Regions from separate parts of the Mesorhizobium sp. LEGMi-168a genome, predicted to be linked through region 2. Evidence: predicted binding sites of a transcription regulator. Region 2 holds the regulator's gene; each other region holds the start of a gene.
What was found. Region 2 encodes PhoB, which activates phosphate uptake and scavenging genes when phosphate is short. Its sites were predicted from a motif close to TGTCATNNANCTGTCAT; they were not measured.
Positions count from the first base shown of each region.

Region 1 (3,860 bases), on a different contig from region 2:
TCGGCGAGCGCGTCTTGAGGCCCGCGATGGTCGGCGTCTCCAAGGGCGGCCCGAAGGCCGCCGCGACCGAGGCGGCGGTCGAGCCGGGCCCGGTCAATGAGCAGGCTGAGAAGGATGCGTGATTAGGGGAGTAAGGGAGTAGGGCAGTAAGGCAGTAAGGGAGTAGGGAAGAGCCGTACAATTCATTCGGCTTGTGCTATTCAATTTTCCCTATTCCCCTACTCCCTTACTGCCCTACTCCCTTATGCCTTTGAATCCCATCGAGCTGCTCGACTATGCCGGCGTCGCGGTCTTCGCGGCGACGGGCGCGCTTGCCGCGTCGCGCAAAGAACTCGACATCATCGGCTTCCTGTTTCTCGCCAGCGTCACCGGCATCGGCGGCGGAACGCTTCGCGACGTCATCCTCAACCTGCCGGTGTTCTGGGTCGCCAATAGCGGTTATGTGCTGATCTGCGCCGTCGTGGCGGTGCTTGTCTTCTTCAGCGCCCATCGCGTCGAATCCCGCTACAAGCTCTTGCTCTGGCTCGATGCGATCGGGCTTGCCGCCTTTGCGGTAATGGGGGCCGCAAAAGGCCTGGCGATCACCGGCTCGCCGGTCGTGTCGGTCATCACCGGAGTGCTCACCGCGACCTTCGGCGGCATATTGCGCGACCTGCTGGCCGGCGAGCCTTCCGTGCTGTTGAGACCGGAGATCTATGTCACGGCGGCGCTTGCGGGTGCGGCGATCTTCACGCTTTGCGACCTTGTCGGCATGCCGGCGCTTTCATCCAGCCTGCTCGGCTTCGCGGCCGCTTTCCTGGTACGCGGGGGAGCGCTCAAATTCGGCTGGTCGTTCCCGGCCTATAAGAGCCGGCCCGGCCGGAGGCCGGAAGATATTCCGTGAGTGAGTAGGGAATAGTCAGTAGTCAGTAGTGACAGAATCGCGAGCCGTGATGTGTTCACTACTCACTACTCACTACTCACTACTCACTACTCACTACTCACTGGCTCAAGCCGCGAAACGCTGCCCTTCACCGCCATAGTAGTTGACGTAGCGGGCGCCGATTTCGTTGACCGGCATGACGACGAAGACATCGACGGTCGAGAATTCGTGGTCGATGACGCAGCCGTCGCCGATGCGGGCGCCGACACGCAGGTAGCCTTTGACCAGCGGCGGCATGGCGGCGATCGCCGCCTTGGCGTTGACGGCCTCGATCGGCATCAGGTCCATCGAGCAGTAGCGGCCGGCCACCGCCCGCACATCCCAGGCCTGGTCGGTGCGGCAGTGATGGGCAAGATAGGTCAGCGCCTCGGCATGGGCCGCCGGCACGATGCCATGGAAGGACGCGCAGCCGGTCATCACGCCGATGCCGTAATGGTTGATGTAGGCCCAGATGCCTTGCCAGAGCGCCTCGATGGTGCGCTTGGAACGGTATTCCGGCAGCACGCAGGAACGGCCGAGCTCCAGGAAGCGCTGGCCCGGATGGCGCGCGACCAGCTTGGTCAACTCGAACTCGCCCTCGGAGTAGAAGCCGCCGGCGGCCGTGGCGATCTCCTGGCGTAACAGGCGGTAAGTGCCGACGATGCGGCGATGCTCGGGGCCGGGAAGCGACGTGTCGAACACCAGAAGGTGATCGCAGAGCGGGTCGAAACGGTCGGCATCGCGCCGGTCCTGCGCCTGGAACAAATCCTTCCTCGCGCCAAGCTCGTCATAGAATACCCGGTAGCGCACTTCCTGGGCGGCGGCGATCTCGGCCCCGTTGCGGGCGAGCCGCACTTCAAGGTTGCCGATACGGCCCAGCGGTGCGCCGCTTGCGACAGCGTCGGCGGTACGCGCGCCGAGCAAAGCGCTGGCGTTCGGCCGAGTGTCGCATTCAGGCATGACTGTATGCACGAGTGATTCTCTCCTTCGAGCCATCCCTCTTGGCACGGGGATACGGTGTAGGTGCAACAGGATTGTGACAGTACCGTGATACGGCGAGCCCGGCAATACTTCGTCGGCTGGGCAATACCTTCAACCGGCTATGTTACGGCTGCGAAAGCCAAGCAATCCAAGGCGTTCGCGAAACCTAAAAAAATCGTTACGCCGCAACCTGGCCTTCGACGGCCTGGACCAGCGCATCGGGGTCGAGAGGCTTGGTGACGAAGCCGCTGGCGCCGTGGGCCAGCACGGTGTGGCGCGTCTTTTCCTGGCTGTCGGCCGAAAGAACCATGATCGGGATCGGCGGCACGGCAAGCGCTTCCTCATGGCGGCGGATGGCGGCGATCGCGTCCAGCCCGTCCATCACCGGCATGTGCAGGTCCATCAGAACCACGTCGAAACGGTGCTTGAGGCCGGCATCGGTGACGGCCTCGACCGCGGCCTTGCCGTTGCCGACGATCTTGACGCGATGCCCGGCCTTGAGCAGCGTGGCGCGGGCAAGCATTGCGTTGATGTCATTGTCCTCGGCGATCAGCACGGACAGGCCCTGGTCGCGGCGGCGCGCGGACGCGGCACCGCGCGGTTCCGGCCGCGGCTCGGCCGGCGCCGCCACTTGGGCGGTCAACAGAACACGCAGCAGCGTTTCGCCGCGTACCGGACGGGCGAGGAATGTCGCGTAGCCGTTGGCGCGGAACTCGCCAAGCATGCCGCGATCGGTCGGGGCGATCAGGGTGATGGCCTCGCAATCGACAAAGCCGCTCTCGCGCAGGCGCTTCAGCAAGCGGCCGTCGCTGTTTTCAAGCGCGGCATCGATCAGAAGCACGTTGCAGCCGGCGGCAAACGAAGCGGCCTGGCCATGCGTCGCGGCGATATCGACCGCGCCGCCATGGGCGCGGATGGCGCGGGCGATGGCGTCGGCCTCGACCGCGTTCTTGGACACGATCACCGCGCGCCGGTCCGAGAGGATGTTGTGGCGATGCGGCGGCGGCTCGGTCGCCGCGGTGGCGGGGATATCGAAGACGAATTCGGACCCTTCGCCGAGCCGGCTCGAAACCGAGATCGCGCCGCCCATGGCGATCACCAGCCGCTTGGAGATGGCAAGGCCGAGACCGGCGCCGCCATGCACCCTTGTCGAGGTGCCGTCGGACTGCTCGAACTCCTCGAAGATGCGCTCCATGTCCTCTTCGCGCAGTCCCGGACCCGTGTCGGCGATGGTGAAGCAGATGCGGTCGGTGCTCTCGGTGCGGGCGCGCGCGACGGTGAGCAGAACGCCGCCGGCGTCGGTGAACTTGACGGCATTGCCGATGAGGTTGAGCAGCACCTGGCGTACGCGGCCGGGATCGGCGGTGATCATCTGCGGCACATCGGGCTCGACGTAGCAGCCGAGACCGATGTTCTTGGAGAAGGCTTTCGCCGCCAGCAGCTCGATGATGTTGTCGGCGATCTCGCGTAGCGAGGTCGGCTGCGGCTCGGGATCGAAGCGGCCGGCCTCGATCTTGGAATAGTCGAGCAGGTCCTCGATCAGCGCAAGCAGCGCGCTTGCGGAAGTGGAGACGGCGCCGACATAGGTGCGCTGCTCCGGCGACAGGTCGGTGTCGGCAAGCAGCTTCGCCATGCCCATGATGCCGTTCATCGGCGTGCGGATTTCGTGGCTGACGGTGGCGAGGAAGCGCGACTTGGCCTGGCTTGCATATTCGGCCCGCTCGCGGGCGGTGATCAGCGAGGATTCGGCGCGCTTGCGGGCGGTGATGTCGCGCGCGATAGCCCGGTGCGACACCGCGCCCGTATCCTTGTCGCGCACCGAGAGCTCGATCCAGGAGAACCAGCGCGGCCCGTTCGGCGTGCGGACCGCGACATCGGTGGAGCTCAGGCATTCGTGGTCCGAGAAGGCGGCGTCGGGCACGACGCCGACATCTATGCCGAGCTCGGAAAGCGTCTTGCCGGCAAGGTCGCGCTGGTC
Region 1 covers NZ_JBZEGV010000005.1:261,992-265,851, forward strand. Annotated here, with positions in the region: gene grpE (nucleotide exchange factor GrpE) at 1-122, shown strand, start outside; gene AC4FWB_RS10025 (trimeric intracellular cation channel family protein) at 251-883, shown strand; gene olsB (l-ornithine N(alpha)-acyltransferase) at 989-1,861, opposite strand; gene AC4FWB_RS10035 (PAS domain-containing sensor histidine kinase) at 2,061-3,860, opposite strand, start outside.
Region 1: olsB (l-ornithine N(alpha)-acyltransferase) is a predicted target of PhoB. The motif match lies at 1,927-1,943, and genes of this name have one in related genera.

Region 2 (3,860 bases):
CGCTGAAGCGCGCGGCGCTGTGGAACGAGGTCAAGGACAAGCTCAACGCCAGCGGCCAGAGCCTTTCGGGCGGCCAGCAGCAGCGGCTCTGCATCGCCCGCACCGTGGCGGTGAAGCCGGAGGTCATCCTGCTCGACGAGCCGGCCTCGGCGCTCGATCCGCTGTCGACCGCCAAGATCGAGGAACTGATCGACGAATTGCAGGCCGACTACACGATCGTGATCGTCACCCACAACATGCAGCAGGCGGCGCGCGTGTCGCGGCAGACGGCGTTCATGTATCTCGGCGAGCTGGTCGAGTTCGACCGAACCGAGAAGATCTTCACCTCGCCCCGCGAGAAGCGCACGCAGGACTACATCACCGGCCGCTTCGGCTGAGTTCACACGAGGACATCAATCATGGCCCATACGGTCGCTTCCTTCGACGAGGATCTCGGGCAGATCAGCCGGCTCATCCGTGATATGGGCGATCTCGCCGGCTCGATGGTCGGCGCCTCGACCAAGGCTCTGCTCAATTCCGACAATGCTTTGGCGCAGCGCGTCGTCTCCGACGACGCCATCATGGACGCGCGTCAGCGCGAGCTCGACGACCGCGCCATCACGCTGATCGCCAAGCGCCAGCCGATGGCCGACGACCTGCGCAGCGTGGTCGGCGCCATCCGCATGGCCGGCGACCTCGAGCGCATCGGCGACCTCGCCAAGAACATCGCCAAGCGCGTCGGCTCCGTCGGCGTCAGCGCCGCGCCGCGCGACCTATCGCACTCGATCGACGCGATGGCGCAGCTGGTGCTGATCCAGGTCCAGGGCGTGATCGAGGAGTACACGGCGGGCGACGCCACGGCGCTCGCCAAGCTCAGGAACGACGACGAGCGCGTCGACGTCAAATACACCTCCGTCTTCCGCGAGCTCCTGACTTACATGATGGAGGATCCGCGCAACATCACGGCTTGTACGCACCTCCTGTTCTGCGCCAAGAATCTGGAGCGCATCGGCGACCATGTGACCAACATCGCCGAGAACGCCTATTATGTGCTGACCGGCACCCAATTGCCCGCCAATCGTCCGAAGCAGGACGAGACGGCGATGTCGGCGCCGGCGGCGTGACAGCGAAGGTGCCTGCCAAATGATCGCCCCACGCATCATGGTGGTGGAGGACGAGGAGCCGCTGGGGGTGCTGCTCCGCTACAACCTCGAATCCGAGGGTTATCAGGTCGAGGTGGTGACCCGCGGCGACGAGGCCGAGATCCGCCTGCAGGAGAACGTGCCCGACCTTCTGGTGCTCGATTGGATGGTGCCGGCGGTTTCCGGCATCGAGCTTTGCCGGCGCCTCAGGATGCGGCCCGAGACCGAGCGGCTGCCGATCATCATGCTGACCGCGCGCGGCGAGGAAAGCGATCGCGTGCGCGGCCTCTCGACGGGCGCCGACGACTACCTGGTCAAGCCGTTCTCGACGCCGGAATTCATGGCCAGGGTCAAGGCGCTGTTGCGCCGCGCCAAGCCGGAGGTGCTGTCCAGCGTGCTCAAGGTCGGCGACATCGTGCTCGACCGCGAATCGCACCGCGTCTACCGCAAGAAGAGCGAGATCAGGCTCGGCCCGACCGAGTTCCGGCTGCTCGAATTCATGATGCGGCATCCCGGCCGGGTGTTCTCGCGCAGCCAGCTGCTCGACAATGTCTGGGGCGAGACGATCTATATCGACGAGCGCACGGTGGACGTGCATGTCGGACGCCTGCGCAAGGCGGTCAACAACGGCCGCATGCCGGACGTCATCCGCACGATACGCGGGGCGGGCTACGCGATCAGGGAAGACTGATCAGGCGACGTTCTTTCCGGTGCCGGTCCTCGCCTGCACGCCCGGCGCGAAAATCTCCTGGTCGACGAAGCTCAGCGCGCGCATGGCGCAGCCTTCGCGTATCAGCGGCAATTCGTTCGGCTCAGTGTCGAAGGAGATCGATTTTGAGTGCTGGCCGCCGGCGGTCTGGGCGATGGCTTCCCGCAACGCCGGCTCGATCAGGTCGAAAGCCGCGGCGCTGACGCCGACCATGGCGACCGGCGCCGGGTCGATCAGCGCGAACAGGCTGCCCAGCCCAAAGCCCAGCGCTTCGCCCGCCCGGCGATAGGCCTCGCGCTCCGGGCCGTCTTTTTCGCGCGCCTTCGCGGCAAGAGCCCGCATGTCGGCGTCGCCGACGTCGACCGGCTCGGCATCCTCGCTCATCTTCATGGCGCTGCGCCAGATGGCGTAGTTGCCGGCATAGGCCTCGACGCAGCCGCGGCGTCCGCAGCGGCAGAGCGCGCCGCCGGGACGGTGGATCATGTGGCCGAACTCGCCGCCGGAAGAGTGCGTGCCGGTGAACAGCTCGCCCTTCAGCACCAGCCCCATGCCGATGCCGTGCGAGAGCAGGATGGCGATGAAGTTGTCGCGGTAGCGGTCGGGGTCGCGCCATTGCAGCGCCACCGCCATCATGTTGCAGTCGTTCTCCATGGTGGCGGGAATGCCGAATTCATGCTCCAGGATGTCGGCGAAGGGAATGTCGGTCAGCGGCGTGATCGGCGACCACAGCATGGCGCGGGCGTGGGAATCGGTGATGCCCTGGATGCCCATGGCAATGCGGGCGACGCTGCCGACATCGAGATCCGGGTCCTCCAGCCGGCGCCGGACAATCGCCGTGCATTCGCCGATCAGCTCGTCGCGCGGCATGGTCAGCGTGTCGAGGCGCCGCTGCTCTTCGGCGATGACCTGACCGGCATAGTCGATGACGGCGACGGAGAGGAAATTCAGCGACAGTACCACCGTCACCACCGCGGCCGCTTCGGGGTTGAGGGCGAGGCCGACTTGTGGCCGGCCGCGCTTCAGCGACGTGGTCTCGCTCGGCTTGCTCTCGGCCAGGATGCCTTCCTGGATCAGGTCGGCAGAGATCGCCGAAATCGTCGAGTGGCTGAGCCCGGTGGTCGCGGCGATTTCCGTGCGCGACGGCTGGTCGGCCCGGCGCACGGCCGAGAGCACCATGGCGCGGTTGCGCCGGCGCAGGTCGTCGTGGCGGATTCCGACCGACATCGTTTTCCTTCCTCCCGGGCGTCGCGGCCTTCTCATCATGCCATGGGCCGTCGCCGACGTGCTAGGGATACTGGCAGAAGCTGCCGGGGCTGTCATTATTTATTGCGGAGCTCGAAAAAAAGTTTGCGACACCTCAAAAACCATCAGAATCGCAGTTGACAGCGCTTCGACGTTGCATCAGTGTTTTTTCGAGGCTCGAAAAAAAGCCTCTGTGTGCGGCCTTCGGGCCAGTCTGGGTCGCGCCGCAATGGCGCAGGGAGGAAATCATGAAGAGATTCGCAACCGCCATCCTGGCGGGTGTCGCCATGTCGCTGACGCTGGCGTCGGTCGCAGAGGCAAAGGACAAGGTGATCGGCGTTTCGTGGTCGAATTTCCAGGAAGAACGCTGGAAGACCGACGAGGCGGCGATGAAGAAGGCCATCGAGGCCGCCGGGGACAAGTACATCTCCGCCGACGCGCAGTCCAATCCGGGCAAGCAGCTGACCGACGTCGAGAGCCTGATCTCGCAGGGCGCCAACGCGCTGATCATCCTGGCGCAGGACGCCTCGGCGATTGGGCCGGCAGTTCAGAAGGCGCTGGACGAAGGCATTCCGGTCGTCGGCTACGACCGCCTGATCGAGAACAAGGACGTGTTCTACCTGACCTTCGACAACAAGGAAGTCGGCCGCATGCAGGCCCGCGAGGTGTTCAAGGCCAAGCCCGAAGGCAACTACGTCTTCATCAAGGGCTCGGGCGCCGATCCGAATGCCGATTTCCTGTTCTCGGGCTCGATGGAAGTGCTGAAGGAGGCCATCGACAGCGGCAAG
Region 2 covers NZ_JBZEGV010000019.1:71,425-75,284, forward strand. Annotated here, with positions in the region: gene pstB (phosphate ABC transporter ATP-binding protein PstB) at 1-377, shown strand, start outside; gene phoU (phosphate signaling complex protein PhoU) at 396-1,103, shown strand; gene phoB (phosphate regulon transcriptional regulator PhoB) at 1,123-1,812, shown strand; gene AC4FWB_RS22810 (ROK family transcriptional regulator) at 1,813-3,054, opposite strand; gene xylF (D-xylose ABC transporter substrate-binding protein) at 3,321-3,860, shown strand, end outside.

Region 3 (3,860 bases), on a different contig from region 2:
GACAGACCTGGGGGTCACGGACCAAGGTCCGGACCGTGATCAGTTGGTGCCCTTGCCGCCGCACTTGCCCGTGGCGACGTTGAAGTTGCCGCAGCTCAGCGGGGCGCGCCAATCGGAGATCAGCTCCTTGGAGTCAGGCAGGTAGTCGGACCATTCGTCGCCCATGACGAGGCCGGGCGTCTGCGAGACGGTCTCGAACTGGCCATCGGCCTGGATCTCGCCGATCAGCACCGGCTTGGTGATGTGATGGTTCGGCATCATCGTCGAATAGCCGCCGGTCAGGTTCGGCACCGACACGCCGACCATGGCGTCGATGACCTTGTCCGGATCGGTGGTGCCAGCCTTCTCGACCGCCTTCACCCACATGTTGAAGCCGATATAGTGGGCTTCCATCGGGTCGTTGGTGGTGCGCTTGTCGTTCTTGATGAACTTGTGCCAGTCGTCGATGAACTTCTTGTTCTCGGGCGTATCGACGCTTTCAAAGTAGTTCCAGGCGGCGAGATGGCCTACCAGCGGCCCGGTATCGAGGCCGGCCAGTTCTTCCTCGCCGACCGAGAAGGCCATGACCGGGATGTCCTCGGCCTTGATGCCCTGGTTGCCGAGCTCCTTGTAGAACGGCACGTTGGCGTCGCCGTTGACGGTCGACACGACGGCCGTCTTCTTGCCGGCCGAGCCGAACTTCTTGATCGCCGAGACCTCGGTCTGCCAGTCGGAGAAGCCGAACGGCGTGTAGTTGACCATGATGTCCTCGGCCGGCACGCCCTTCGACTTGAGGTAGGCTTCGAGGATCTTGTTGGTCGTGCGCGGATAGACATAGTCGGTGCCTTCGAGCACCCAGCGCTTCACCGAGCCGCCATCGGCGCTCATCAGATAGTCGACGGCCGGAATCGCCTGCTGGTTCGGCGCCGCGCCGGTGTAGAAGACGTTGCGCTCGCTCTCCTCGCCCTCATACTGGACGGGGTAGAACAGGATGTTGTCGAGCTCCGAGAACACCGGCAGCACCGACTTGCGCGACACCGAGGTCCAGCAGCCGAACACCGCCGCCACCTTGTCCTTCGAAATCAGCTCGCGTGCCTTTTCGGCGAAGAGCGGCCAGTTCGACGCCGGATCGACGACGACCGCCTCAAGCTTCTTGCCGAGCAGGCCGCCCTTGGCGTTCTGCTCATCGATCAGCATCAGCATGACGTCCTTCAGCGTCGTCTCCGAAATCGCCATGGTCCCCGACAGCGAATGGAGGATGCCGACCTTGATCGTGTCGTCGGCCGCCCTGGCCGGGGACGACATCGCCAGGCCGGTGGCGATCACGCCGGCCGAAAACATTTTTGTTATTGCCGAGAAATTACCCCTCATGTTCCACGCTCCCAAGCTGGTTGTTTTGCATCGCAACATAGCGCTGCAAGCGACGTGCCAAACGTGGAAGCGTGAGGGGGTGAAGAGCGATAGATAAGTATTTACAATCGGTTATCGGATAGCCGTCGAACTTGTTGAGTCTTCGGGGTGAATACGGATTGAGAAAACTTTGCGCATCTCTGCCTATATTTTGCCCAAATGGTAAAAATGCCTAAACTTTGATCTCGGCTCTGCATACGGCAATCGGATCGCGGTTGCGAGACGATGGCAAAATGGGGCAAGGTCGCCGCGCAAACGAGCGACGTCATGGCCTTACGCATCATCCTGAGCTTCCTGCTTCTCTTGTCCGCCGCCGGCGGCGCCCGCGCCGACTTCACCGACGGCAAGCTGCCCGACGGGACCTATCACTGCGAGGTGTATCTGCTCGGCCTGTTCCTCAACCTCGGCGACATAACCATCAAGGGCAATGTTTATAGCGGCCCGGTGACCTTCGGCACCTCGGGAACCTACAATTATCAGATGGATGCCAATGGCGAGATCAGCTGGCTCGGCCCGCTCGGCGGCTACACCAGCGGCGGCAACTCGATCTCGCTGACGCAAGCGACGCTGGATGATCCGGCCGGCCCCTCCTTCGACATCATCCTGAAGCAGCAGGACGGCGCCTTCACGGCTTCGACCTGCACCAAAAGATAGCGGTGGCAGCGCCATCAGCGCCTGCCATCCCCATTCCGCCCTCTCATGTCATCCGGATGTTGCCGAAGCGGCTTAGGCAGCGGCTGTCGTCAACATCCACCCGAGAGGCAGAAACGATGGCCAACTCCCCGTCCTCACCCTCCCCCGTCATTCGCGACGTCATTGCCGCGCGCGTCTCGCGCCGCGAGCTCCTCAAGGGCGGCATCGCCTCCGGCGCGCTGATTGCCGGCGGCAGCTTCGTCGGCTCCTTGTTTGCCGGCGAAACACATGCGGCAGCCGCTCAATCCACCCTCGGCTTTCCCGAACTGAAGCGGGTCTACGACAAGACCCACGCCGCCGCCGAAGGTTATGAGACGACCATCGTCGCGCGCTGGGGCGATGCGCTCGCTGCCGGCCTGCCCGAATTCGACGGCAACAAGGTCGCGGCGGAAGAGCAGGAGAAGCGCTTCGGTTACAATTGCGACTACATCGCCTTCATGCCGCTGCCCAAGGGTTCGGAGAATTCCGACCACGGTCTGCTCTGCGTCAACAACGAATACATCTCGCCGAATGTCATGTTCCCCGGCATGACCGAGGACGACGCCGGCAAGACGATGACCAAGGAACAGGTCGATCTCGGCCTCGCGGCGATGGGCCATTCGATCGTCGAGGTGATGCTCAAGGACGGCAACTGGTCGATCATCGAGGACAGCCCGCTCAACCGCCGTATCACCGCCAACACCGAGATGGTTGTCTCCGGTCCCGTCGCCGCCCATGCGCTGCTGCAAACCTCGGCCGACGCCACCGGCAGCAAGGTGCTGGGCACCAGCTACAATTGCAGCGGCGGCGTCACGCCCTGGGGCACGGTGCTGACCTGTGAGGAAGGCGTTTCCGACCTCTTCGGCGGCGACCCCAAGAAGGCGCCGACGGCCGACATCCTCGACCGCTACGGCTTCGACGGTTCCGACATCTACGGCCGCGGCCGCTTCCATGACCGCTTCAACATCGACAAGGAGCCGAACGAGCCGAACCGGTTCGACTGGGTGGTCGAGATCGATCCCTACGATCCGCAGTCGAAGCCGGTGAAGCGCACCGCGCTCGGTCGCATGTCACATGAGGCCTCTACCGTCGTGCGCAACAAGGACGGCCGCATCGTCGTCTACATGGGCGACGATGATTATTTTGAGTACATGTACCGCTTCGTCTCGGCAAAACCTTACGATCCGGCGAACCCCGCCTCCGGCAAGGATCTTCTCGACGACGGCGTCCTGTCGGTGGCGCGTTTCGACGGCGACGGCACGATGAGCTGGCTGCCGCTGATCCACGGCCAGGGCAAGCTCACTGCCGAGAACGGTTTTGCCGACCAGGCCGAGGTGCTTCTGAAGACGCGCCTTGCCGCCGATGCGCTCGGCGCGACGCCGATGGACCGGCCGGAGGACATCGAGACCAATCCGGTTACCGGCCGCGTCTACGCCGTCATGACCAAGAACAAGAAGCGTGACGAATCCAAGATCAACCCGGCCAACACGCGGCCGGAAAACCTGTGGGGCCACATCGTCGAACTGATCCCGCCCGGTGGCCGCGGCCCCGACGCCGACCATACCGCCGACAAATATGCCTGGGACCTGTTCGTGCTCTGCGGCAACCCCAAGGACGCCAAGGTCGGCGCCACCTTCCATCCGGACACGTCGGATAATGGCTGGTTTGTCTGCCCCGACAATATCACCTTCGATCCGGCGGGCCGGCTGTGGGTGGCGACCGACGGCGCCAACGATTTCGACCTGCCGGACGGCGTCTATGGCGTCGACACAGAGGGTGCTGCGCGTGGGTTGCCAAAG
Region 3 covers NZ_JBZEGV010000001.1:40,062-43,921, reverse strand. Annotated here, with positions in the region: gene urtA (urea ABC transporter substrate-binding protein) at 40-1,350, opposite strand; gene AC4FWB_RS00185 (hypothetical protein) at 1,657-2,043, shown strand; gene AC4FWB_RS00180 (PhoX family protein) at 2,160-3,860, shown strand, end outside.
Region 3: AC4FWB_RS00180 (PhoX family protein) is a predicted target of PhoB. The motif match lies at 2,090-2,106, and genes of this name have one in related genera.

Region 4 (3,860 bases), on a different contig from region 2:
TCCGCGTACGCATCCTCAAGCTCCTGCGCAGCGAAGGCCCACTCAACGTCAACGACATCACCCGCCGGCTGGAGCTGCCGCAATCGACGGTCGCCATCAACGTACAGACACTCGAGGAAGCCGGCCTGATCGCGACCGAGGCCGTCAAGGCCAGGAAGGGCCATCAAAAGATCTGTTCGGCCCGCTTCGATGAGATCATCGTGCGGTTCGAGGGGGAGGAGGAACTTCAACGCGACGCGAACGTCATCGAAGTCGCGATGCCTCTCGGCCTGTTCACCTCCGTCGAGGTCAGTCCGCCTTGCGGTCTGTGCTCGACCGATGGCGTGATCGGCCTGCTGGACGTCCCTGATTCCTTCCTCGATCCAGCGCGTGTCCAGGCGGCGCTCATCTGGTTCGGAATGGGCAGCGTCGAGTACAAGTTTCCGAACAACGCCAAGTTGCTCAATGCCCGGATAGAGTCGATCGAGTTCTCGATGGAGCTCTCATCGGAGGTTCCCGGCACCAATATGGACTGGCCTTCCGACCTCACGCTCTGGGTGAACGACGTCGCTGTCGGCACTTGGACGTCGCCGGGCGACTATGGCGACAAGCGCGGTGTCTATACACCAAGCTGGTGGAAACTGGCCGGCTCGCAATATGGCAAGTTGAAGAACTGGCGGATCGGCCAGTCGGGGTCCTTCATCGACGGCGTCAGAATCTCCGACGTCACAATGGACGACCTCGGCATCACCAAACATCGCTCGATCCGGATGAGGATCGGCATCGACGCGAAGGCGAAGCATCCTGGCGGCGTCAACATATTTGGGCGCGGCTTCGGCAACTATGACCAGGATATAGTCATGCGGCTTGAGCTCGGTCGCTGACGACGAACGAGGGCGTGCGTCGCCTGGGCGTGGCTCAGGCGATCTCTTCCAGTTCGGTTATCGCGCTGGTGCGGATCGTCATGGCGTTGCCGCGCCACTCGACGGCGCCACCCAACCAGCCGCGCGCCCAGATGGCGGGAAGCATCGCGTCGCGCACGATCATCGCGGTCACGCTGCGCGGTGACATATACCAGCCCTTGGACCAGGCGAGCAGGCATTCCGGCACATAGGCCATCGCCAGAACGCAAAGCGCCGTGGTGGGCAGGCTGACGCCGGCGCTGGCCGCCGCGATAAGCGCGAGCAGCAGCGGCAACGCCACACCAGTCAGGATCTCGGGGGCAAAAAACAGCGGGAAGGTGACGCGGCGCAGCCGCGCCCAGCGCGCCTGGCGCGACCAGATTTCGGCGAACGCGCGCTGGCCGAGCGGCTGCTCGAACGGCGAGGCGACGAGATTGACGCGCAGTCCCAAGCCGTTGACCAGCTTGGTGGCGGCCGCGTCCTCGGCGATCTCGGCGGCTAAAGCCTGGATGCCGCCGTTTGCGTCGAGCATCGGCTTGCTCCACAACATGCTCTTGCCTTGGGCGAAGCCAAGGCCGAGCGCCTCGCCCGCATATTGCCAGCGCGCCTGCAGCGTGTTGAGGAAGGCGCATTCGACTTCGGCCCAAAACCCATCCGGCCGCGAGCCGATCGGCGTCGAGCAGACGAGGCCGGTATCCGGCCGCCAGGCCGCCATCAGATGCTGGACATAGTCCTTGGGCATCAGCACATTGGAATCGGCGAGGATCACCCAGTCGTGCCGCGCCGCCTGCCAGCCCTTGACGCAGTTGTTGAGCTTGGGATTGGCGCTGACCCTGTCGTCGCCGACGAGCAGCCGCGCCGGAACCTTGGGGAAGCGCGCGATCGCGGCATTGATCAGCTTGACCACGGGGTCTTCGGCGCCGGCGACGCAGAAGATCAGCTCATAACGCGGCCAGTCGAGCGAGAAGGCGCGATCAAGCGTCTCCTCGGTGAACGGCTCGACGCCACGCGACGGCACAACGATAGAGACCAGCGGCTGCTTCTCCGCGAGCGGAGGAATGATGCGACGCGCCTTCAGCCGCGACGATGCAAGCAGGATGCTGGCGAAATTTGAAAGAAGAAGGGCTGACGAGGCAAAGGCGGCGGCGAAAGTCGGTTCCATCGAGATCTGGTCACTCCGGAAAGGCCGCCCGCGGCCGTTTCATCAGTCGACAGAGCGCCCGAGTCGCCCGGCACAGTGCTCGCACACCAACATTGTCATGTGTCACTTAAATGACATTGTTTGTCGGCACTGCGCTTTGAGGTCGGCAGGTTACGCCGCTTTCCGTTGATAAAGCCGCGGAGGGCGACAAATATTGCCCTGACGCAGCACCGGAGTTGCCCATGTATCGCGCCGTCACGCGCAACATCGAAGTGCAGGTCAGGCCGTTCTATCTGGAGGATCGTTCCGATCCGTCCGAGAACCGCTATGTGTGGGGCTATCAGGTGACGATCGACAACCGGTCGGACGAATTCGTGCAGCTTATGTCTCGGTACTGGCACATCACCGACGGGCGCGGTCGCGTCGAGGAAGTGCGCGGCGCCGGCGTCGTCGGCGACCAGCCGGAGCTCAACCCCGGCGACAGCTACCAGTACACGTCGGGATGCCCGCTCTCGACGCCATCCGGCATCATGGTCGGCCATTACACGATGCGCAACGGACGCGGCGAGACGTTCGACGTCGCCATCCCCGCCTTCTCGCTCGACATGCCGGGGACAAGGCGGACGGTGAATTAGGATAAGTTCGCGAAATCCCGAGCGACAGCGTCTTTCTCTCCGTCACTATACGGGGAGAAAGGCGCCAAACTTTTGAGATTTACTTCAGGTTCGACGGCAGCGCCGGGATGTGGCGCCATCTTCACCGACGTTCGCGCCGCCCCTCATCCGTCACTTCGTGACACCTTCTCCCCGTGAAACGGGGAGAAGGAAGAGGCTACTGTGCCGCGAATTCCGCCGGGTCGAAGTCGTACTGCGTCGAGCAGAACTCGCAGGCGACGTGGATGCCGCCGTCCTCGGTCGAGTCCTTGATCTCGTCGGCTGAAAAGCCTTCGAGGATGCCGCGGATCTTCTCGCGCGAGCAGGAGCACTGGTCGGCGACGGGCACGCCACGGAAGACGCGCACGCCGTGTTCGTGGAACAGCCGGTAGAGCAGCCGCTCGGCGCCGACCGTGGGGTCGATGAGCTCGGTCGGCTCAGTGGTGCCGAGCAACGCCAGAAGTTCCTGCCAGGAATTGTCGGCCGGCTGGTGCGCCGCGTCGCGCGGATCGCCGTCGCCGCCGGAAATGTCGGGCACGCGCATGCGCTCCGGCGCCTGCGGCAGGAACTGCGCAAGGATGCCGCCGGCGCGCCATTGCTCGCGGGCGCCGCCGGGGCCCGGCGTCACCAGCTTGGCGACCGACATCTTGAGATCGGTCGGGATCTGCTCCGACTGGCGGAAATAGGTGCGCGCGGCTTCTTCCAGCGACGTGCCGTCGAGCTGGACGATGCCCTGATAACGCTGCGTATGCGCGCCCTGGTCGATGGTCAGCGCCAGCACGCCGGTGCCGAGCAGTTTCTGCTGCGAGGTCTCGCCGGCGGCAACCAGCGCCTGCAGCCGGTCGGCGTCGAAGCGCGCATAGGCGCGCAGCGCATGCGGCGTGGCGAAGTCCGCCACCAGCATGTCGACCGGCCCATCCGTGCGTGTCTGCAGGATGAACTTGCCCTCGAACTTCAGCGACGTGCCGAGCAGCACGGTCAGCACGCAGGCTTCCGCCAGCAGGCGCGCCACCGGTTCGGGATAGTCGTGGCGACCGAGGATGGCGTCGAGCATCGGCCCGAGCTGCACGGTGCGGCCGCGCACGTCGAGTGGCGCCACCTCGTAAGGCACGACATGGTCGTCGCCGGCGAAGCCGAATTCACCGAGTTTGGGTTGATGTTCAGCCAATGGACGGGTTTCCAGCA
Region 4 covers NZ_JBZEGV010000061.1:7,015-10,874, forward strand. Annotated here, with positions in the region: gene AC4FWB_RS33535 (ArsR/SmtB family transcription factor) at 1-863, shown strand, start outside; gene AC4FWB_RS33540 (ceramide glucosyltransferase) at 898-2,043, opposite strand; gene apaG (Co2+/Mg2+ efflux facilitator ApaG/CorD) at 2,265-2,657, shown strand; gene AC4FWB_RS33550 (Hsp33 family molecular chaperone) at 2,854-3,860, opposite strand, start outside.
Region 4: AC4FWB_RS33540 (ceramide glucosyltransferase) is a predicted target of PhoB. The motif match lies at 2,143-2,159, and genes of this name have one in related genera.